4 regions of the Rhizobium sp. SVR5-2C genome follow, and region 4 is predicted to be linked to each of the others. Evidence: predicted binding sites of a transcription regulator. Region 4 holds the regulator's gene; each other region holds the start of a gene.
The links. The regulator PhoB, encoded in region 4, activates phosphate uptake and scavenging genes when phosphate is short. The targets are predictions, from matches to a motif close to TGTCATNNANCTGTCAT.
Positions count from the first base shown of each region.

Region 1: phnC (phosphonate ABC transporter ATP-binding protein) is a predicted target of PhoB. The motif match lies at 3,155-3,171, and genes of this name have one in related genera.
Region 2: ACPYOI_RS27620 (DUF1045 domain-containing protein) is a predicted target of PhoB. The motif match lies at 2,394-2,410, and genes of this name have one in related genera.
Region 3: phnC (phosphonate ABC transporter ATP-binding protein) is a predicted target of PhoB. The motif match lies at 2,726-2,742, and genes of this name have one in related genera.

Region 1 covers NZ_JBNDHT010000028.1:47,557-52,806, forward strand. Annotated here, with positions in the region: gene phnE (phosphonate ABC transporter, permease protein PhnE) at 1-214, opposite strand, end outside; gene phnE (phosphonate ABC transporter, permease protein PhnE) at 222-1,193, opposite strand; gene phnD (phosphonate ABC transporter substrate-binding protein) at 1,262-2,167, opposite strand; gene phnC (phosphonate ABC transporter ATP-binding protein) at 2,258-3,103, opposite strand; gene ACPYOI_RS10780 (DapH/DapD/GlmU-related protein) at 3,214-3,831, opposite strand; gene phnL (phosphonate C-P lyase system protein PhnL) at 3,828-4,538, opposite strand; gene phnK (phosphonate C-P lyase system protein PhnK) at 4,551-5,250, opposite strand, start outside.
Region 2 covers NZ_JBNDHT010000128.1:4,400-9,649, forward strand. Annotated here, with positions in the region: gene alc (allantoicase) at 1-85, opposite strand, end outside; gene uraD (2-oxo-4-hydroxy-4-carboxy-5-ureidoimidazoline decarboxylase) at 86-580, opposite strand; gene puuE (allantoinase PuuE) at 580-1,503, opposite strand; gene ACPYOI_RS27620 (DUF1045 domain-containing protein) at 1,612-2,319, opposite strand; gene ACPYOI_RS27625 (NAD(P)/FAD-dependent oxidoreductase) at 2,433-3,611, opposite strand; gene mnmC2 (tRNA (5-methylaminomethyl-2-thiouridine)(34)-methyltransferase MnmC2) at 3,610-4,326, shown strand; gene ACPYOI_RS27635 (hybrid sensor histidine kinase/response regulator) at 4,316-5,250, opposite strand, start outside.
Region 3 covers NZ_JBNDHT010000080.1:10,171-15,420, reverse strand. Annotated here, with positions in the region: gene phnE (phosphonate ABC transporter, permease protein PhnE) at 1-777, opposite strand, end outside; gene phnD (phosphonate ABC transporter substrate-binding protein) at 844-1,758, opposite strand; gene phnC (phosphonate ABC transporter ATP-binding protein) at 1,816-2,637, opposite strand; gene ACPYOI_RS21510 (alpha-D-ribose 1-methylphosphonate 5-triphosphate diphosphatase) at 2,856-4,028, opposite strand; gene ACPYOI_RS21505 (phosphonate C-P lyase system protein PhnL) at 4,015-4,755, opposite strand; gene ACPYOI_RS21500 (ATP-binding cassette domain-containing protein) at 4,777-5,250, opposite strand, start outside.
Region 4 covers NZ_JBNDHT010000033.1:12,258-17,507, forward strand. Annotated here, with positions in the region: gene argF (ornithine carbamoyltransferase) at 1-50, opposite strand, end outside; gene ACPYOI_RS12085 (acetylornithine transaminase) at 92-1,291, opposite strand; gene ACPYOI_RS12090 (GcrA family cell cycle regulator) at 1,708-2,241, shown strand; gene phoB (phosphate regulon transcriptional regulator PhoB) at 2,308-2,991, opposite strand; gene phoU (phosphate signaling complex protein PhoU) at 3,026-3,739, opposite strand; gene pstB (phosphate ABC transporter ATP-binding protein PstB) at 3,782-4,597, opposite strand; gene pstA (phosphate ABC transporter permease PstA) at 4,613-5,250, opposite strand, start outside.

The sequences.
Region 1 (5,250 bases), on a different contig from region 4:
AGCTCACCCACTGGCTGAGGTAGATCCCGACACGCTCCCAATGGGCTTCGGCGATCATCTTCGGCAGATCAAAGAACCAGACCGCGTAGATGCTGTAGAGCAGCGCTCCGATGAAAAGCATCAAGCCGCCGAAACGTTGCCGGAAGGAGCGATGGAGAACCTCCGGGTACCGCGTTTCGATCTCGTGCATACGGTTTGCGTCGATCACCGTCATGGCAGCCTCAATGTTGCAGGAGGAAAGCGTGCTCGCCGACGAGACGGCGGCGGAGCCAGGCGGAGAACTGGTCGACGGCGACGATGGTCACGAAGAGCAGCAGAACGAGAGCGACGGTCTTTGCGCCGAACCCGCGCGAGATCGAAAGTTTCAGCTCCTCGCCGATACCGCCGCCGCCAACGGCGCCGATGATCGTCGAGGCGCGCACATTGATCTCGAGGCGCAGCAGCGCATAGGAGGCGAAGTTCGGCATGACCTGGGGCATGGCACCGAAGCGCACGCGCTCGAACCAGTTGGCGCCCACCGCCTTCATGCCTTCATCCGGCTTCATGTCGATGTTCTCGACGACCTCGTAGAAGAGTTTTCCGAGCGCACCGATCGTGTGCAAACTGACCGCAATGATCGCCGAGATCGAGCCGATCGAAAGGATTGCCGCGAAAAGACCGGCAATGACGATTTCCGGAAAGGCGCGCAGGAATTCCATGACGCGCTTGGTCGCGATGCGCGGCAGCCAGGAAGGCGTCATGTTGCGTGCGGCGATGAAGCTAAGCGGCGTGGCGAAAATGAATCCGATCAGCGTGGAAACGAGCGCGACGTTGATCGTGGTGATCATCAGCTCGAAGTATTCGGGAATATAGAAGTCGCCCCAGACATAGACACGGCCTTTGGCGAAGTTGAATTCCTCGCCACCCTTGTCGTTGGGGCTCGCTATGTCGAAAAGCGCGCGCCAGACATCGTCCCAGTCCTTCGGAATGAGCCAGTTCAGGAAGTCGAAGAGATGCGGCAGGCGCTCGAAGAAATGCCCGGCATTGCTCTCGTCGGCGAAGCGGACGGAAGCCACGAAGGCGACGAACAGAACGAGCAGGCCGAGACCCGTGTAGAGACGGCGGCGCGCCACCATCTTGCTCCAGGCGTCGCCGATGTCCTTGGCGCTTGGTTGAGCGCCTCGCATGTCGGAATGGGGATCGGCAAAGGTCATGGCATCTTCCGCTCGCTCGCAAGAAAAAGGGCGGCCACGACTGGCCGCCCCGCATTCATACTGGTCGATCAGCCGCCGATGGCAGCCTTACGAACGTCGATAACAGCGTTATAGAAGTCCGGGGTAACCTTGGAGTAGCCCTTGAAGTCGCCGCCTTCGAGAGCGGAGAAGCACTTGGCATCCTTTTCCGGAAGCTTCAGGAAGAAGTCCGTGAGCTTGGTCTGCCATTCAGCGCCGAGAGCGTTGCGAACGACGAGCGGGCCGTTCGGGATCAGCGGCGAACGCCATACTTCAACCAGCTTGTTCGGGTCGACAGCGCCCTTGTCGACTTCCTTGCGGAACGTGCCGGAGGTGTAGCCGTCCATGAAGTCGCCGAGGCCCGAGGAGTCATCGACCGCAACGTCGACCTTGCCGTCATAAGCAGCGAGCAGATTGTTTTCGTGACCGCCGTTAAACTGCGTGGAGGCGAAGAACTTGTCGTTCGGCTCGCCCGTGGTCTTCGGGATCTGCGTCAGCGGAACGAGGTAACCCGAGGTGGAGTCCGGATCGGCGTAGCCAAGCTTCTTGCCCTTGGCGTCCTGGATGGTCTTGATGCCGGAGGACTTCAGGGCGAGACCGATCGAGTAGTAGCCGGTCGAACCGTCAGCCTGCTGAGTGGTCAGGATCGGGGTAACGGCGTTCGGGTCCTTGATGGCGACGGCCGCATAGCCGGAAGCGCCGAGTTCGGCGAAGTCGAGCGTGCCGCCGAGCAGGCCCTGGATGACGCCGTCATAGTCGGCGGCCGGGAACAGCGACACCTTCTCGAAGCCGAATTCCTGCTTCAGGTGATCGGCAAGGCAGGCATAGTTGCGCAGGCGATCGGTTTCGTTTTCCCCGCCGAGAATGCCGACGCGGAATTCCTTGAGGTCCGCAGCAGCGGCAGAGCCGGCAAGCGCCAGAAGCGCCGTGGCGGCAAAGAGTGCTTTCTTCAACATTGGTCTCTCCTGATTGACCGGTATTCCGGTCGTCTTGCTGTTACGAAGAAGTGTGCCCTTGACGCGGGCGCTCGATCGCGGCCGTCCCGTTCAGAGACCGGCCAGCGCCAGCGGTTGCAGGCCGGCGGATGCTTGAGCCGCGGCAGCCGCGGGAATATTGATCGATGTCGAGGTCATGGTTTCATCGATGCCGGCGCCGTCCTTGTCGGTGCCGTAGATTTCCTTGACGGCAGCCGCCGTCAGCTCCGAAGGCTTGCCGTCGAAAACGACGCGCCCGGCTGCCATGCCGACGATGCGCTCGCAGTAATTGCGCGCGGTATCGAGCGTATGCAGGTTGGTGATGACCGTGATACCTTCGCGCTCGTTGATGTCGCGCAGCGCATCCATGACGATCTTGGCGTTCAGCGGATCAAGGGAGGCGATCGGCTCGTCTGCGAGCACCATCTTTGGGTTCTGCATCAAGGCGCGTGCGATCGCCACGCGCTGCTGCTGGCCACCGGAAAGCGTCCCGGCCGTCTGCAGCGCCGTCTGCTCAATCCCAAGGCGCTCCAGAGCCGCAATCGCGTGAATGCGCTCCTCGCGGCTGAAGATATTCAAGAGGCTCAGCATCGTCGGGCGATGGTTGAGACGGCCGAGCATGACGTTGGTAAGAACGTCGAGGCGCGGAACCAGATTGAACTGCTGGAAGATCATCGCGCAGTCGCGCTGCCAGTGGCGCAATGCCTGCCCGCGAAGAGCGGAAACCTCGACACCTGCGAAGTGAATGGAGCCGGATGTCGGCTGCTGCAGGCGGTTGATCATACGCAGGAGGGTGGATTTGCCGGCGCCCGAGCGTCCGATGACGCCGACCATCTGCCCCTGAGGAATTGCCAGTGTCACGGAGTCGACAGCAGTCTTGTTACCAAAGCGGCGGGTGACATCCTTCAGCTCGAACATCATGCTCTTCCTCGCGTTTAAACCAGTGCGCCAGTGCATTAGTCCGGCTTCATGAAGCTCCAATGTCACTTTTATGTAACTGCTGTCACAATTGGCTTCATCGGCAGGTTTCAGTTGCTGTGCCGGCTAAGGAAATCCTCGGCCGAAAGCGTCCGGAAGTCATCGAGTACTGCGCGCAGCTTCGAATGCTCCCAATCCCACCAGGCAAGCTTGTCCATCCGCTCGCCGATTTCCTTGGGAAAGCGCTCGCGAATGAGCTTTGCAGGGACGCCGCCGACGATCGAATAGGGTGCAACATCCTTGGAGACGACCGCACCTGCGCCGATCACTGCGCCGTTGCCGACAGTGACGCCAGGCAGGATGGTGGCCCCATGGCCGATCCAGACGTCATGGCCGATAACCACCCGGTTTGAGCGCCGCCATGCGAAGAAATCGGTGTCCATGTCGGCGTCGGGCCAGTAGTCGGCAGCGCGATAGGTGAAATGGTGCAGCGTCGCCCGCCAGGTCGGATGATTGGTGGCATTGATGCGAACTGCAGCGGCAATATTCACGAACTTGCCGACCGTCGCGCACCAGATCGAGCCATCCTGCATGATGTAGGAATAATCGCCGAATTCGACTTCGCTGATCCGGCAACGTTCGGAGATCTCCGTGTAGCGGCCAAGCATCGTATCGCGGACGGATGCCGTCTCATGAATATAGGGCTTTTCGCCAAGCTTCCGGCTCATGCTGCAATTGCCTTTCGCGGTGAGAACTGCTGGACGTCGAGAATGCGGTCGGCGACAGCCTCGCGCACTTCCTCGTCATGGAAGATGCCGAGCAGGGCAACGCCCGCTTCTTTCTTCTCTTTGATCATGCCGACGACGACGGCGCGGTTCTTCGCGTCGAGCGAAGCTGTCGGCTCATCCAGAAGCAGGATCGAATGATCGGTAATGAAGCCGCGGGCGATATTGACCCGCTGCTGTTCGCCGCCCGAGAAGGTCGCAGGCGGCAGTTGCCAGAGCGCTTCGGGAAGGTTCAGCTTTTCAAGCAGGGCTGCTGCCTTTTGCCGGGCGGAAGCCGCATTCTCTCCGCGAGCAAGCAGCGGTTCGGCAACGACATCGATTGCCGCAACGCGCGGCACGGTGCGCAGGAACTGGCTGACATAGCCGAGCGTATGGCGGCGGACATCGATAACGGTGCGTGGATCGGCGGCCGCGAGATCAACGATACGGCCCTTGTGATTGACGAGGATCTGGCCGGTATCCACGGCGTAGTTGCCGTAGATCATCTTGAGCAGGGAACTCTTGCCGATCCCCGAGGGGCCGCCGAGAACGACGCATTCGCCGGAGGCGACGGAAAAGGCGACATCGGAAACGACCGGCAGTTTGATGCCGTCGCGCAGATGCATGGTGAAGCTCTTCGAGACTTCGGAAACGACGAGGGGCGTTGCCATGATTGTTGCCTTTCAGACCTGAAGGATCGAAGAAACGAGAAGCTGGGTGTAGGGCTCGCGCGGATCGTCAAGCACGCGGTCGGTCAGACCCTGCTCGATCACATAGCCGTCCTTCATCACCATCATCCGGTGGGAGAGAAGACGCGCGACGGCGAGGTCATGCGTGACGATGATCGCCGAAAGGCCGAGATCGTTGACGAGACCGCGAACGAGATCGAGCAGTCGCGCCTGAACCGAGACATCGAGGCCACCGGTCGGTTCGTCCATGAAGACGAGACGCGGGCCGGTGACGAGATTGCGGGCGATCTGAAGGCGCTGGCGCATGCCGCCGGAGAAGGCGCGGGGCTGGTCGTCGATGCGCCCGGCATCGATTTCGACACGTTCCAGCCAATCGATCGCCGTCGAGCGGATCTTGCCGTAATGCCGTTCGCCGACCGCCATCAACCGTTCGCCGACATTGGCGCCGGCCGACACCGTCATGCGCAGGCCGTCGGCCGGATTCTGATGCACGAAACCCCAATCGGTCCGCATCAGGAAGCGCCGCTCGGCCTCGCTCATGTGGTAGAGATCGCGATAGTCTCCGTCGCGCATGTGATATTCGACGCTGCCGGTCGTCGGCATCAGGCGGGTCGAGATGCAGTTGAGCAGCGTCGTCTTGCCGGAGCCGGATTCGCCGACGATGGCGAGCACTTCGCCGGGCCATAGCTCGAAG
Region 2 (5,250 bases), on a different contig from region 4:
GTCCCTTGGCGCCGAGCCGAGCGGAAGCAAGATTGATCGCGCCGGCAGCGAAGGGGGGCAAGCTGGTCGTGCTATTCTCGGTCATTCATTTCTCCAGCATGGATGTGAGGCGCAGGAGCGCGATTTTTTCGACCTGCTCGGCTGCGGTCTTGAATTCCTCGTCGCGGCTGTTGTTGATGCGCGTTTCGAAAGCCGCGAGAATGTCGTCTTTGTTCAGCCCCTTCACGGCGATGATGAAGGGAAAGCCGAATTTTTTGGTATAGGCCGCGTTGAGTTCGGTGAAACGGGCATGCTCCTCGGCGCTCAGCCGGTCGAGACCGGCGCCTGCCTGCTCCTTCTTGCTGTCCTCCGTCAGGTCGCCGGCGATCGCCAGACGCCCGGCAAGATCGGGATGGGCGCGAAGCACGCCAAGCCGCTCTTCGGGGCTCGCGGCCCGGAAGATTGCGACGAGTTCTGTGTGAACCCGGTCGACGGTCAAGACATCGCTCACGAAACCGTCGTCATAGGCGCGCTCCGCGATGAAGGGCGAATGTTCGAAGACACCGCCGAAGCGTGATACGAATTCGTCCCGCTTGATCATCAGATTGTTTCCTGCTTGTGGTGCTTGTGCCAATGTTCGGCAATTTCGATGCGGCGCGGAATCCAGACCTTGTCGTGCTTCAGCACATATTCGATGAACCGCTTCAGGGAAGCGGCGCGGCCCGGGCGGCCAACAAGGCGGCAATGCAGGCCGACCGACATCATTTTCGGGCTGCCGGCTTTGCCCTCTTCATAGAGGGTATCGAAGGCATCCTTGAGATAGGCGAAGAACTGGTCGCCGGAGTTGAAGCCTTGCGGCGTGGCGAACCGCATATCGTTGGTTTCCAGCGTATAGGGAATGATCAGGAACGGCTTGTCGTCCACACCCTTCACCCAATAGGGCAGATCGTCGGCATAAGAGTCTGATGAATAGAGGAAGCCGCCCTCCTCCTGCACCAGCCGCAGCGTATTGTCCGAAGGCTTGCCCTGGTACATGCCGTAGGGCCGCTCGCCGGTGATCTCGGTGTGGAGACGCACGGCTTCGAGAATGTGCTTGCGCTCGAGGTCTTCCGGAAAATCCTTGTATTCCAGCCAACGGTAGCCGTGGCTGGCGATCTCCCAGCCGGCTTCCTTCATTGCTGCGACGGCTTCCGGGTTGCGGGCCATGGCGAGCGTCACGCCGTAGACCGTCGCCTGAACCTTGAGTTCGGTGAACATGCGCCACAGCCGCCAGAAACCGGCGCGCGAGCCGTATTCATAGATCGATTCCATGTTGAGGTTGCGCTGGCCGGGCCAAGGCTGCGCGCCTACGATTTCCGACAAGAGGTTCTCGGAGGCCGGATCGCCATCCAGAATCGAGCTCTCGCCGCCTTCCTCGTAATTGATGACGAACTGCACGGCCAGGTGGGCGCCGTCCGGCCATTTCGGATCGGGAATATTGCGACCGTAGCCGACGAGATTGCGCGGATAGGTATCGGATGCCATCAGATCACCTTTTGAGAGACAGGCGAGACGGTAGCATCCGGAGATAGAATGTCGAGACGGAAATGCGAAGCCGACTTTGGGGCGCTACGGCACAAGCGCAGTATCTGATCAGGCGATCTTGCGCGCGCTTACCTTACCCATCGGATGCAGCGAATGAACGCGGAACGGCCCGCCGGTGCCTTCCTCGATCATCAGCGCGATGTTGGAGACAGTGATCGGCTCGGCGAGAACCGGCTCGAAGACCGAGCGGAGTGCCTGCTCGATGCGCGGCATGTCGATTGAATTGACCGGACCGGTTACCGGCATATGGAAGCGGAACTCGTCCATCACATAGGGATTGCCCCAGCGGTGCAGGTTGGCGAACTGCGCAGCCGACAACCCGTCCGGATCGCTCCGCTCGATGTCAGCCTCGGAGAGCGGCGCACGGAACCGGTCGAAATGCTGGACGACTGCCGATGCCAGATGTTGGACATGGTCACAGGGGATCGACGGGACCAGACTGTAGTAGCTGCCGAGGCGTGCGACCTCGATACACGGAATCCGGAAAGGGTGGAGGCTACCGGAGAAACGCATCAGATCGCGCATGAGTTGCGTTTCCGAGACATCGCTCGCGAGATGGAATGGAGCCTTCAACACGCCATGGAAACCGTAACGGCGCGGCACGGCCGTGTGGAAGGCAATCTCGTGGATGCCGATACCGCGGATTGCCGGAGGCTCGACCATTTCGCCTGAAAACACGTTCCTGCCAAGCCAGCTCGCCGCCACATGGCTGAGCGGATCGCTCGGCGAAGGCGTAAAGCAAATGGCGTAGCGCATGCAATTTCCTCCGTTCCAGGAAGGCGTCGCGGGCGATTCCGCGCCTTCAATGCGCAAGCAGATAGGTGATTTGCATGACAGAATAACGAAAGAGATAACCTTCTAATTCACGTCTAGCGTGAACTCGCCGTCATGTGACTCGAAAGCGCAAAGCTTTCCGGCAGTGCAAAGGCGGCAGACCGGCCGACAGCGATATGGACGGCAGCTTCGGCCAGACGGTGTGCGAGACCGAAGCTGACCTTGAAACCGCCGGTCAGCGCGATGAGCCGCGGATGCGCCGGGTGCGGACCCACCATGGGATCACGGTCGATCGCCTTGGGGCGAAGACCGGCCCAACGCTCGACCACCGGGGCGTTGCGAAGCACGGGCGCCATTTCGCGCGCGGCTTCGATCAGCGCGTCGAGTTGGGCATCGGTCGAGACTGGATCGTCGAAATTGTTCTCGCTGGTGCTGCCGATGGCGGCGTGGCCGCCCTCGTGCGCCACGATGTAAAGCCCATCGCGGAAGATGGTCGGGAAGGCCGGATCGATATCGGCCTTCAGCATCGCCGCCTGCCCCTTGACCGGCTGGCCGAGCGGCTTGCCCAAGCCCGGCGTGAACTGCTGCAGCAAAGGAAATGACTGGTGCCCCGCCGCGATGATGCAGCGGCCGAAGCGTACCGGCTTTCCGCCGACCTCGGCAGTGCCGCGTTCCGGTTCGAGGGCTCCGACGGCCGCGTTCTCGACGATATGTATATGTTTTGCCTGCCGGAGAAACGCGGCAAGCGCGGCAACCAGCGCGCGGGGCGCAACGCGGGCAGCGAGCGTATCGTGAACGAAGCCGCTCTCTCCTGCGGCCGGATCGATCCAGCCAGCGACTGGCGCAGCATCCCCGACATGCCAATGGAAGCAGCGACCGCCTTGATGCCAATGCGTTTCGGCGTCGGCGGAATGGCGAAGCGCGATCTTGCGCAGATGCGGCTTCGGCAGCGGAATGACGCGGCCGGAACGGTGATAACCAGCGGAAAGACCGGTCGCGGCTTCTATCGCGGCGATCTCGGCTTCGAGCGAAACCAGCGCATCGAACTGGAACTGTTTCTTGGCATTCCATTTGTCCGGCATATGCGGCATCAGGGCGCCGAGCAGCCCGCCGCTGGCACCCTGCCCCAGTTCGCCTGCATCGGCGAGCAGGGTATCGATGCCAAGGCGCTCGGCGTAAACCGCCGCCCACAGCCCCATGATGCCGCCGCCCGCAATCAGCAGGCTGACAGACGATTGACCAGAGGAGAAGGCCGCACTATCGGCTTTATGCATGACAGAGATTGATCCCGATCAGAGTGGCAGCACGAGCCTGCCGCTCGAATGGCGCGACGGCGATATGCCCTATTCGGCTGCCTTTGGCGACCATTTTTATTGCCAGACGGATGGGCGGCTCGAATGCGGCCACGTCTTTCTGGCAGGCAACGGCCTGCCGGAACGCTGGGCCGGAAAAGACAAATTCCTGATTGGAGAACTGGGGTTCGGGACCGGGCTGAACTTCGTCGAGACATGGCGGCAATGGAAAGCACACCGCACAGACGGTCAGCATCTCGTCTTCATGTCTTTCGAGCTCTACCCGATGCGCGCTGAGGATATCGATCGCGCGCTGTCGCGCTGGCCGGAAATCGACGCCGAGCGGCAGGCGCTGACAAAAATGTGGCCGGGCGAACCACAAGGCACCGTGACGCTGGCATTGGACGGCCAGACGAGGCTGAACGTCGTCTGCGGCCCGGCACTCGAAGGCGTTGCGGCGGCCGAACCCGGCTTCGACGCCTGGTATCTCGACGGCTTCGCGCCATCGCGAAACGGCGACATGTGGTCTGAGGATCTGATGCGTCTCGTCTTTGAAAGGACAGTTCCCGGCGGCAGCTTCGCGACCTATGCCGCGGCAGGTTTTGTCCGGCGCAATCTGATCGCTGCCGGCTTTGCAGTCGAGCGGCGCAAGGGCTATGCCGGCAAGCGGGAGATGCTCTGCGGCATCAAGCCTTAAGGCCGGGACGCTCAGCGCTCATGCCGAGCCAGAGCTGAATTTTCTCTTCCAGCAGTTCGGGACTAATCGGCTTGGACATATAGTCGTCCATCCCGGCGGCAAGGCAGAGTTCGCGGTCGGCTTCCAGCGCGTGGGCCGTTACCCCGATGATCGGTACGCGGTGCCCCTGCCCGCGCTCACGCTCGCGGATCGCGCGCGTCGCATCGTAGGCGCTCATGACCGGCATCGTCAGGTCCATCATAATGATGCGCGGCAAATGCGTCTGCCATGCATTGACCGCTTCCTGACCGCTATTGACCACCATGAAGCTGAGGCCGGTGCCCTGCAGTATCTGCGTGAAGACGATCTGGTTCACCTCGTTGTCCTCGGCGACGAGTACATCGATGAACTCTGGTTCCTGAGCACTCGAATCGAGGTACGCCGGCTTGCCGACGATGTCAGCGGCCGGTCCTCGCTTCACGCGGCTTGCGCGCACGACCTCGATGATCGTACTGCGAAGAATATTGGCCGGCACCGGTTTCATATGATGCGCATGGCCGTTGAGGCCCGCGAATTCGTTCTCCGTGCCGGAGCTGTCCATCGAGGTCAAAAAGATGATGGGCAAGCTCTCGAAACGGGCATCGGCCATCAGGATGCGGGCAATCTCCGCGCCGTTCGGCATGTGATGGTCGAGTATGACGGCATCGACATTGACACCCATGTCGCCCGCCGCTTCGAGGATCGCAACTCCGGTTCTGCCATCTTCGGCCGCCGCCCCGTCGAACCCCCAGAACGCCAACTGCTCGCGGAGTATCTGGTGATTCACCTCGTTGCCGTCGATCACGAGTACACGCGCCCCCCGCACATCGATGGGTAGCGGCTCGGGATCGGCGTCCATCTTCGAAACATCGGGAATGTCATTGATGGTCTTCAAAAGCGCGTTGC
Region 3 (5,250 bases), on a different contig from region 4:
CTGACCGAGACCGCCGGCTCCGACATAGCCGATGATCGAGGAGGAGCGCACGTTGATCTCGAAGCGCAGCAGCGTGTAGCTGATGATGTTCGGGATGACCTGCGGCACGACGCCATAACGCATCTGCTGAAACCAGGTGCCGCCCGAAGCCTTGACGCCTTCCAGCGGCCGCATGTCGATATTCTCATTCACCTCGGAATAGAGCTTGCCGAGCGAACCCGTCGCATGGGTGGCGATCGCCAGCACACCGGCAAGTGGTCCGACGCCGAAGCAGAAGACATATATAAGCGCCCAGACGATATCGGGGACCGTGCGGATGACCTCCAGATAGCGGCGGGAGGCGATCAGCAGAAAGCTGTTAGGGCTGAGGTTGCGGGCGGCCGGGAAGCTGAGGACGAAGGCGCCGACGACGCCGAAGAACGTCGCGACATAAGCGATCAGGATCGTTTCGCCGAGCAGTTCGAGCCAGACCGGCCAGCGCCAAAACCACTCGGCAAGGTCGGATCCGAGCGTTTCAATACGCAAGTGCGGCAGCGTCTTGTAGAGATATTCGCCGAGGCGGGGCAGGGAGGCCCATAATTTCCAGGTGGTGATGCGCTCACCTGAGGGCAGATTGACCTCGGTCATGTCGAAGAAGCCGCCCGTCCAGGCCGTCAGCAGAACAGCGGCAGCAACGAGCGTGAGCGAAACAAGTTGCACGGTTTTGGCGCGGCTGCGGACAAGGCGGTATTCGGCTTCGAATCGGCGGATGGTGATGGAGGGTGTCGCGGTCGTCATATCGGATCCTGGTCGTGGGAGCGCCGGATGGAACGGCGCTCCCGTGCATGACGTGGATGAGGGATGTCAGCCGTTGCGGCGCTGCTTCTTCAGCCAGTCGCGCATGTCGACGATCCACTGGTACCGCTGGTGGTCGACGTCGACATAACCCTTGGAGGTGGAGTTGTCGCCACCGCTCATTTCCTTGAAAGCGTCAGGCGCCTTTTCCGGCGTTGCCTTTACCGCCGCCTTGACCTCAGCAATCATGTCGGCGGGCAGGTTGGTGCGGGTGGTGAACGGGCCATTGGTGATTTCCGGCGACTGCCAGATACGGCAGATCTCGCCCTTCGGGATCATGCCCTTGGATTCCATGCGCTGCGGGATGCCGCTAACCTCGTTGTTGACATAGGTCGCAGCGGCGTCGAACTGCTTGTTGGCGACGGCCATGACTCCGGTTTCGTGGGCGCCGGAGAAGGGAATGGCCGAGAAGAAGGTTTTCGGATCGTAGCCTTGTTTGACGAGGTTGTAGAAGGGCACGGCATAGCCGGACGTCGAATCCGGATCGGCAAACGCCAGCACCTTTCCCTTCAGGTCGTCGACCGACTTGTAGCCGGAATCGCAACGAACGGTGATGACCGAATAGTAGCCGGTCGAGCCGTCCTGTTCCTGGTTTGCGAGCAGCGGTTCGACGCCGCCATTCGTCTCGGTATAGGCGGCGGCATAGGCCGAGGAGCCTAGGAAGGCGAATTCGATCTGGTCGGAGGCGAGCGCTTGGATGACGCCGTCATAATTGCCGGCGGTGAAGATCTCGACCTTCACGCCGAGTTCCTTTTCCAGATATTGCTGGAAGCCGACGCGGCGTGCGATGCGGTCCTTTTCGTTTTCGCCTGAGAGAACGCCGAGACGGATCGTCTTGTACTGGTCTTTCCAACCGTCGGCATGGGCCTGGCTGGAAAGGGCAAGTGCAGCCGTTACGGCCGCAAGCATGAGGACGTTTTTCATTCCAACTCTCCTGTTGCAAAAGGAAAGCCAGCGGCCTAACGGAGCCGCGGGCGAAACTCATACCGCCTGGTAGACCTTCTCTTTTACGGTTCGACCTGCGTTGAATGAGGTGGATGTCACGGCCTCGTCGATTTCTGCGTCGAAATCGTCCGTACCGTAGATTTCGCGGACCCGTTCCTGAGTCAGATCCGCCGGTGCGCCGTCAAAGCGCACCCGCCCGGCCCGCATGGCTATGATGCGTTCGCAATAGTTGCGAGCAGTATCGAGCGTATGAAGATTGACGAGAACGGTAATGCCGTCCTCGCGGTTGACCTTGCGCAGCGCCTCCATGACGCGCGTCGCATTGGCCGGGTCGAGCGACGCGATCGGCTCGTCGGCAAGCATGATCTTCGGGCTCTGGACCAGCGCCTTGGCGATAGCGACGCGCTGTTGCTGTCCGCCTGATAACGTGCCCGCCCGCTGCAGCGCCTGTGGCACGAGGTCGAGCCGGTCGAGCGCACGGATCGCCATTTCCTTTTCCTCATCCGTGAAGCGGCGCAGCATGGAAGAGACGAACCCGTGTTGGGCGACGCGGCCGATCAGCACGTTGGTCAGGACGTCCATGCGCTCGATCAGATTGAACTGCTGGAACACCATGGCGCAGGAGGCACGCCAGAGGCGCAACTCTCGGCCGCGCAACTTGGTGATGTCCTTGCCGTCGAACATGACAGTGCCGGATGTCGGATCGATCAGGCGGTTGATCAGCCGGAGTAACGTCGATTTGCCCGCCCCGCTGCGACCGATGATGCCAACCATCTGCCCGGCATCGATCGACAGATTTACGTCGTCGACTGCGTGTGTTTGACCGAATTTCTTCTTGAGGGAGTGAAGTTCAAGCACCGGAAGACCTCTGCTTGTCAGAAACGTCAAAGACGCAACTGAATTATACTTAAATGCCAGCCTATGAAATGGAATATAGCATTCCCGTATGACAGTTTTATTAAGTAATTTCTCAATATTTGTCGGTAGTTACACTGTTTTCATCAAGTAATACATCCGAACTTTCCGGATGTATTTTGTCAGGAGGGAGTTTACACGGCCCTTCGGCATCAGGCCGCTTACGCAGCCTGTTGGAATCGCGAAACAATTCCGTCCGAATAGACCTGTTTGCCCCGGCAGAAGGTTGCCCGTACCCGCGGAAGGCGGCCGTGTTCGGCGATGACGAGATCGGCACGCAGTCCGATCTCGATCACCCCGCGGTCTGTAAGCCCGAGCGCCCTGGCGGGGTTGGCGCTGACCAGTGCAACAGAAGCCGGCAATCCGCCCGATCCGGCATCCGCAAGCGCGATGGCCGCCGGAAGCATGGCGGAGGGATGGTAGTCGCTCGCCAGGATGTCGAGAACGCCGCGTTCATAGGCTTCGCGGGCAGAAAGATTGCCCGAATAGGATAGTCCGCGAAGTGCGTTCGGCGCGCCCATCGCGGTCGCAAGTCCGAGCTTGCGGGCCTCCTGAGCGGCGGCCATCGTTACCGGAAACTCGCTGATGCGCGTCCCCAGCCCCTCGACGATTGCGACCTTCTCGATGCTGTCATCGTCGTGGGAGGCGATGATGACGCCATGGTCGCGCGCCGTCGCAGCGATGCCCTGCAGATTGTCGACCGCGTCATTGTTCTGGGCGCGGTTTTCCATGCGTTCGCGCACGCGCTGGGCAGCCTGCTCAAGGGTGATCTTGTTGTTGCGCGCGATCGTCTCGATATGCCGTTCGACATCGCGATACTGGCCCTGACCTGGGGTATGGTCCATCAGCGATATGAGATCGAGGGCGCCGGCTCGCAGCAGATCTTCGATCACGACGCGGGCGTGGGTGAAGGTGATTTCGAAGCGCGCATGAACTCTATGGTCGATCAGAAGATCGTTTTTTCGGAGCTCAACGAGGGTCTGGATGATCGAGCGTGAATGTTCTTCCGAGCGAATATGGCCGTAGCTGCTGTTGGCATGGAAGGACAGGGCCGCATAGGCGGTGGTGATGCCGTTGCCGGCGAGCTTCTTGTCGAGCTCGAAAATGCCGAGCTCCAGCGGAAAGCGCACATTCGGCCGCGGCTCGATCTCGCGCTCGATCATGTCGCCATGCATGTCGATAAAACCCGGAAGCAGAAGCCTGCCATCGCCGGCAATATCGGCCGAAGCCACTGGCTCCTCTCTGATGTCAGCGATCATGCCATCTTCGATCCTAATTGCGCCGCGCGGTATGGTCCTATCGCGCAGCACGATTTCGAAATCACTCAACCACATTCTCTGCTCCATCGTGGATCTGTTTGGTTTGAAGGCTGATTTCGCGGTCGATGAGATCCGCGACATCGTTGGGGTGATGAAAGACGCCGATCATCGCGACACCCGCGGCTTTCAGCTCGGCGAGACGTGCAACAAGTGCGCGGCGCGCATTCTTATCGAGCGAAGCGGTCGGCTCGTCGAGGAACAGGAGCCGCTGTGGCAGGATGAGCGCACGCGCCAGATTGACCTTCTGCTGCTCGCCGCCGGAAAAGGTGGAGGGGTAGGCGGCCCAGAGTCCAGGCTTGACGCCGAAGGCGGAGAGCCAGCGGCGGGCCTCTTCGATCGCTTCGCTATAAGGTCGGCCGGCAAGGCGCAGCGGTTCGGCGACCAATTCTTCGGCCGCTACGCGCGGTCGCGCCTGCAGGAACTGCGTTACGAAGCCGATCTCCCGGCGCCGCAGGAGAGCGATATCGACATCGGCTGCTACCGTCAGGTCGATGACGCCTTCGCGCGTGTGGTAATAGGCATGGCCTGATCGCGGCAGATAGGAACGGTAAAGTGTGCGCAGCAGGGTTGATTTGCCGGCGCCGTTTTCTCCCGTCAGCAGGATGAATTCGCCCTCGCGCAGCTCGAAATCGACCTTGTCGAAGGCGTGCAGCGTGCGTTTGAGATGATGCATCTCGAAATGCTTGGCCAGCCCCTGGACAGAGAGGATCGTTTGCGCGGGAGCGGCAGGATGTGTGTGCATGTTCACCGGGTCAGCCTCCTGTCAAAGCTTCGCATGCACGAGCTGTTGCGTGTATTCATGCTGCGGATCCTGGAAGATCTGGTCGGCGAGGCCCTCTTCGACGGCTTCGCCGTTGCGCATCACCATGACACGGTCCGCCATGGTGCGGATAACACCGAGATCATGCGAAACGATGACGATAGTGATCCGGCGCTCGCGCTGCAGCCGCTTCAGCGTATCGAGCACCAGCGCCTGGACGCTCACATCGAGCCCCGTCGTGGGCTCGTCGAGCAGAAGTAGGGCCGGTTCGAGCGCGATCGCCTTGGCAAGCTGCACGCGCTGCTGCATGCCGCCGGACAATTCTGCCGGGCGGGCATCCATGCGCGCTACCGGAAATTCCGAGGCATCGAGCGCGCCTTTCGCGCGGGCGCGAAGCACAGCAAAATTCCGCTCGCCGGCAATCAGCAGCCGCTCGGCGACATTGCCGCTACTCGTATGGTTCATTCGGAGACCAAG
Region 4 (5,250 bases):
TCGGATGCGGTTACCGCCGAGAGATCGAGAAAGTGTTTGGGGGAAGCCATTTCGTTCTTACCTGTCTGCTCCGCAAGGAGCGTCCGTCCATTCAAGCCGTCTTCTTGGTCTTCTGCGCGCGAATGCTTTCTGCAGCACGCTCGAGGCGAGAAAGCCCTTCGCGAGCCTCCTCCGCCGTGACGACGAGTGGCGGAAGCAGGCGGATAACGTTGTCGCCCGCCGGAACCCCAAGCAGACGAGCGGCGCGAATAGCCTGCAGCAGTTCGGATGATGGAACCGCTGCCTTGACCCCAAGCAACAGGCCCTCGCCGCGCACATCCTCAATCACGTCCGGATAGCGATCCTTGAGCGAGGCAAGGCCCTGGCGGAAGACGAGCGCCACCTCACGCACGTGCTCAAGGAAGCCCTCGGCAAGAATGACGTCGAGCACTGCGCTGCCGACCGCCATCGCAAGCGGATTGCCGCCGTAGGTGGAGCCGTGGGTGCCGACCTTCATGCCGGAGGCTGCCTCCGCCGTCGCAAGGCAGGCGCCAAGCGGGAAGCCGCCGCCGATACCCTTTGCGACCGCCATGATGTCCGGTGTGACGCCGGACCATTCGTAGGCAAACAGCTTGCCCGTACGGCCGACACCGGTCTGAACCTCGTCCAGGATCAGCAGCAGGCCCTTCTCGTCGCAAATCTGGCGCAGCGCCCTCATGAACTCGTTGGTCGCCGGGCGGATGCCGCCTTCGCCCTGTACCGGCTCGATGAGGATGCCGGCGGTCGCGTCCGTGATGGCGGCTCGGACTGCCTCGATATCGCCAAAGGGAACCTGGTCGAAGCCCGGCGACTTCGGGCCAAAACCCTCCAGATACTTCTCCTGGCCGCCAGCAGCGATCGTCGCCAGCGTGCGGCCATGGAAGGCACCTTCAAAGGTAATGATATGGAAGCGCTCGGGATGGCCCTTGGAATACTGATATCGGCGCGCCGTTTTGATCGCGCATTCGAGCGCCTCTGCCCCTGAATTGGTGAAGAACACCTTATCGGCGAAAGTGACGTCCGTCAGCCGCTTTGCAAGCGCTTCCTGCCCGGGAATTTCATAGATGTTCGATAGGTGCCAGACCTTGTCGGCCTGCGCCTTCAAAGCCTGGACGACGTGCGGATTGCTGTGGCCGACCGACGTCACGGCAACGCCTGCCCCAAAGTCCAGATAACGTTCGCCGCTTTCGGTTATCAGCCAGACGCCCTCACCTCGCTCGAACCGCAGAGGGGCACGAGAATAGGTGTCATATAGCGGCGCGGCTTCAGCCATGGCGCGGTCTCCTGTCGAGGTTGGGGCAACCGGACTCCGGCTAAAAACCGGGTCCAAAAAATTAAAAATGCCGCCTTTCGGCGGCGAGTGACACTATTTACTTTTCGCACTGCAATGTCAACAAACTGCGAGTTTACCGCGTGCTGCAACATAAAGCCAAAGGAACTTATTTTATTAACAGCTAATGTTGCAGAAATGACTCGCACGGCCAGCAAGTTGGGGAAAACTTGAAATTCGATTCATCCGGATTCCCGCGACTCTTGTCACGGAGTCAGCCTCACACTAGGTTAAAACTCAATTACTAGACTGCATGCGGCGGAACTAGTCACCAAAATTAGTCAAGCGTTTCCTGCTTCGGACACATCCGAGGCAATGGTGAGGGATTCTGCCTTCACAACGCTAATCGGAGACAGGGCATGAACTGGACAGACGAGCGTGTCGAAAAACTCAAGAAGCTTTGGTCCGAAGGGCTGAGCGCGAGCCAGATCGCCGCACAGCTCGGCGGCGTGAGCAGAAACGCAGTCATCGGCAAGGTCCACAGGCTTAGCCTTCCCGGCCGCGCCAAAGCCGGCGGCACTGCGACGACGGTGCGCGCGCCGAAGCGCAATACCTCGGCTCCCCGCGCGCCGAACTATGCCTCGCGGATTGCAACCCGCACGGTCACGCGCCAGTTGGGCGCGACGATGCTCAAGGAAGAGATCGAAGTCGACCTGATGGCGGAAATGGAATATCGTCCGGCCGCGAACGTGGTCGTACCGATTTCCCGCCGTCTTGGCCTGACCGAGCTTACTGAACGCACCTGCAAGTGGCCGGTCGGCGATCCGCTGAAGGATGATTTCCATTTCTGCGGCTGCGAAAGCAACGACTCTTCTCCCTATTGCAGCTACCATCAACGCCTGGCTTATCAGCCGGTCAACGAGCGCCGCCGGGCAGCCGCCCGCGCAAACTAAGCCGGATAAGAGACAAAAAATAACGGGCCTCGCGGCCCGTTTTTTATTTCCTCATGGGAGCGGCAATCAGGCTTCCATCGAATATCCAGCGCCGCGGACCGTGCGGATGACATCCTGCATGTTGGAGAAGTTCAGCGCCTTGCGCAGGCGACCGACATGGACATCGACCGTGCGCTCGTCGACGTAGATGTCGTGGCCCCAGACGCCGTCCAGAAGCTGGGAGCGCGAGAAAACGCGGCCGGGCGACGACATCAGGAACTCCAACAGGCGGAATTCGGTCGGGCCGAGCCGGACTTCGCGGCTCTTGCGATGAACACGATGGGTCTCGCGGTCGAGCTCTATGTCACCGCATTTCAGGACCGTGGAGAGGACCTCGGGCTTGGCGCGGCGCAGCATCGCCTTGACGCGGGCAACGAGTTCAGGTGTCGAGAACGGCTTGACGACATAGTCGTCAGCTCCGGTCGAAAGACCGCGCACGCGCTCGCTCTCCTCGCCGCGGGCTGTCAGCATGATGATCGGCAGACGCTCGGTCTCCGGCCGCATCCGAAGGCGGCGGCAGAGCTCTATGCCGGACACGCCCGGCAGCATCCAATCCAGGATCAGAATGTCCGGCGTCCGTTCCTGAAGGCGTATCTCGGCCTCGTCACCACGCAGGATGGTATCAACTTCAAAACCTTCGGCTTCAAGATTATAGCGAAGGAGCACGCTGAGTGCCTCTTCGTCTTCAACGACTGCAACTCTCGGGATCATTCGATTACTGTCTCCTGGGGGCCGGATTCGGAGGTTATTCCGTTACCGCGCCGACGGTGTTGGCGGTATCGTCCTTCGGACGCTCGCCTTCCGGCTGGGCACCGGTCGCCATGTAATAAATGGTTTCGGCAATATTGGTGGCGTGGTCACCGATGCGTTCGATATTCTTCGCGCAGAAGAGAAGATGCGTGCAACTGGTGATGTTGCGCGGATCCTCCATCATGTATGTCAAAAGCTCGCGAAACAGCGAAGTGTACATCGCATCGATTTCTTCATCGCGCTCGCGGATCGACTTGGCCTTGTCGGCCGCTCGGCTCGTGTAGACGTCGAGCACTTCCTTGAGCTGGACGAGCGCCAGTTCGGAAAGGTGCTCCAGGCCGCGCGCGAGCTTTCGCGGAACGCCGGCGCTCTGAACGGCGATGACACGCTTGGCAGTGTTCTTGCCGAGATCGCCGACGCGCTCGAGATCAGCCGCGATGCGAATCGAGCCCATGATTTCGCGAAGGTCGGAAGCCATCGGCTGCCGGCGTGCAATCGTGACCACCGCCTTTTCGCCGATCTCGCGCTCGGCATGGTCGAGGATCACGTCGTCCGAGATGACCTTCTGCGCCAAGGCGGTATCGCTATTCACCAGCGCTCGGACAGCGTCCGATACCATCTGTTCGGCAAGTCCGCCCATCTCCGAGATGCGGCGGGACAGGAATTTGAGATCGTCGTCGTACGCAGAAAAAATATGTGTCGATGCCATGGGGAACGTCCTTGATTGTCTCTACATTTCTGACGCCAAAGATCAGCCGAAGCGGCCCATGATGTAGTCCTGGGTGCGCTGATCGTCCGGATTGGTGAACATCTTGTCGGTATCATTCTCCTCGACGAGATTGCCGAGGTGAAACATAGCGGTTCGCTGCGAAACACGGGCAGCCTGCTGCATGGAGTGCGTCACGATGACGATCGTGAAATTCTCGCGCAGCTCATGGATCAGCTCTTCGACCTTCGCGGTGGCGATCGGATCGAGCGCCGAGCACGGCTCGTCCATCAGAATGACTTCGGGGCTGACGGCAACGGCGCGGGCAATGCAGAGGCGCTGCTGCTGGCCGCCGGACAGCCCGGTGCCGGTTTCGTGCAGGCGATCCTTGACTTCGTTCCAAAGGCCGGCGCGCTGCAGGCTGTGTTCAACGATCTGGTCCAGATCGGCCTTCGACTTCGCAAGACCATGGATGCGCGGACCGTAGGCGACGTTCTCATAGATCGACTTCGGGAAAGGGTTCGGCTTCTGGAAGACCATGCCGACGCGAGCACGAAGTTCGACGACGTCGATATCCGGATCGTAGATATCGTCGCCGTCGAGAGTGATTTTGCCGGTAACGCGGCAGTTGTCGATCGTATCATTCATACGGTTGAGACTGCGCAAGAAGGTGGACTTCCCGCAGCCGGACGGGCCGATGAGTGCGGTAACGGTGTTTTCGCGGATGTTCAGCTTCACGTCGAAAAGCGCACGCTTGTCGCCATAGTAAACCGAGACGTCCTGGCCGATCATCTTGTACGGGATCGTATTCATTCGTTTGTCCAGAGCCTTCTCAACTGCTGCTTCGGTTAACATGTTCATGAATATGTACTCCGTTTACCAGCGACGCTCAAAGCGACGGCGCAAGAGAATGGCTCCAAAGTTCATGACAATCAGGAACAGGAGCAAGACGATGATGGCACCAGAGGTGCGTTCGACGAAGGCGCGTTCTGCTTCGTTGGCCCACATATAGACCTGCACCGGCAGCGCCGTGGACGGATCGAGCGGGGTGGCCGGCGCACTTGCAACGAAGGCGACCATGCCGATCAGGAGAAGCGGCGCCGTTTCGCCAAGCGCGTGCGCCAGGCCGATGATCGTGCCGGTCAGGATGCCGGGCATCGCCAGCGGCAGGACGTGGTGGAACACCATCTGCATCTTCGAGGCGCCGAGGCCAAGAGCAGCCGCGCGGATCGACGGCGGCACGGCGCGCAGCGCGGCACGGGTGGCGATGATGATCGTCGGCAAGGTCATCAGCGACAGCACCAGGCCGCCAACCAGCGAAGCCGAACGCGGCAGGCCGGCGAAATTGATGAAGACGGAGAGGCCGAGCAGCCCATAAACGATCGACGGCACGGCCGCGAGGTTATTGATGTTCACCTCGATCAGATCCGTCACCTTGTTCTTGGTGGCGAATTCCTCAAGGTAGATCGAGGCGGCAACGCCGATCGGCAGCGAAAGAACCAGAACGATCAACA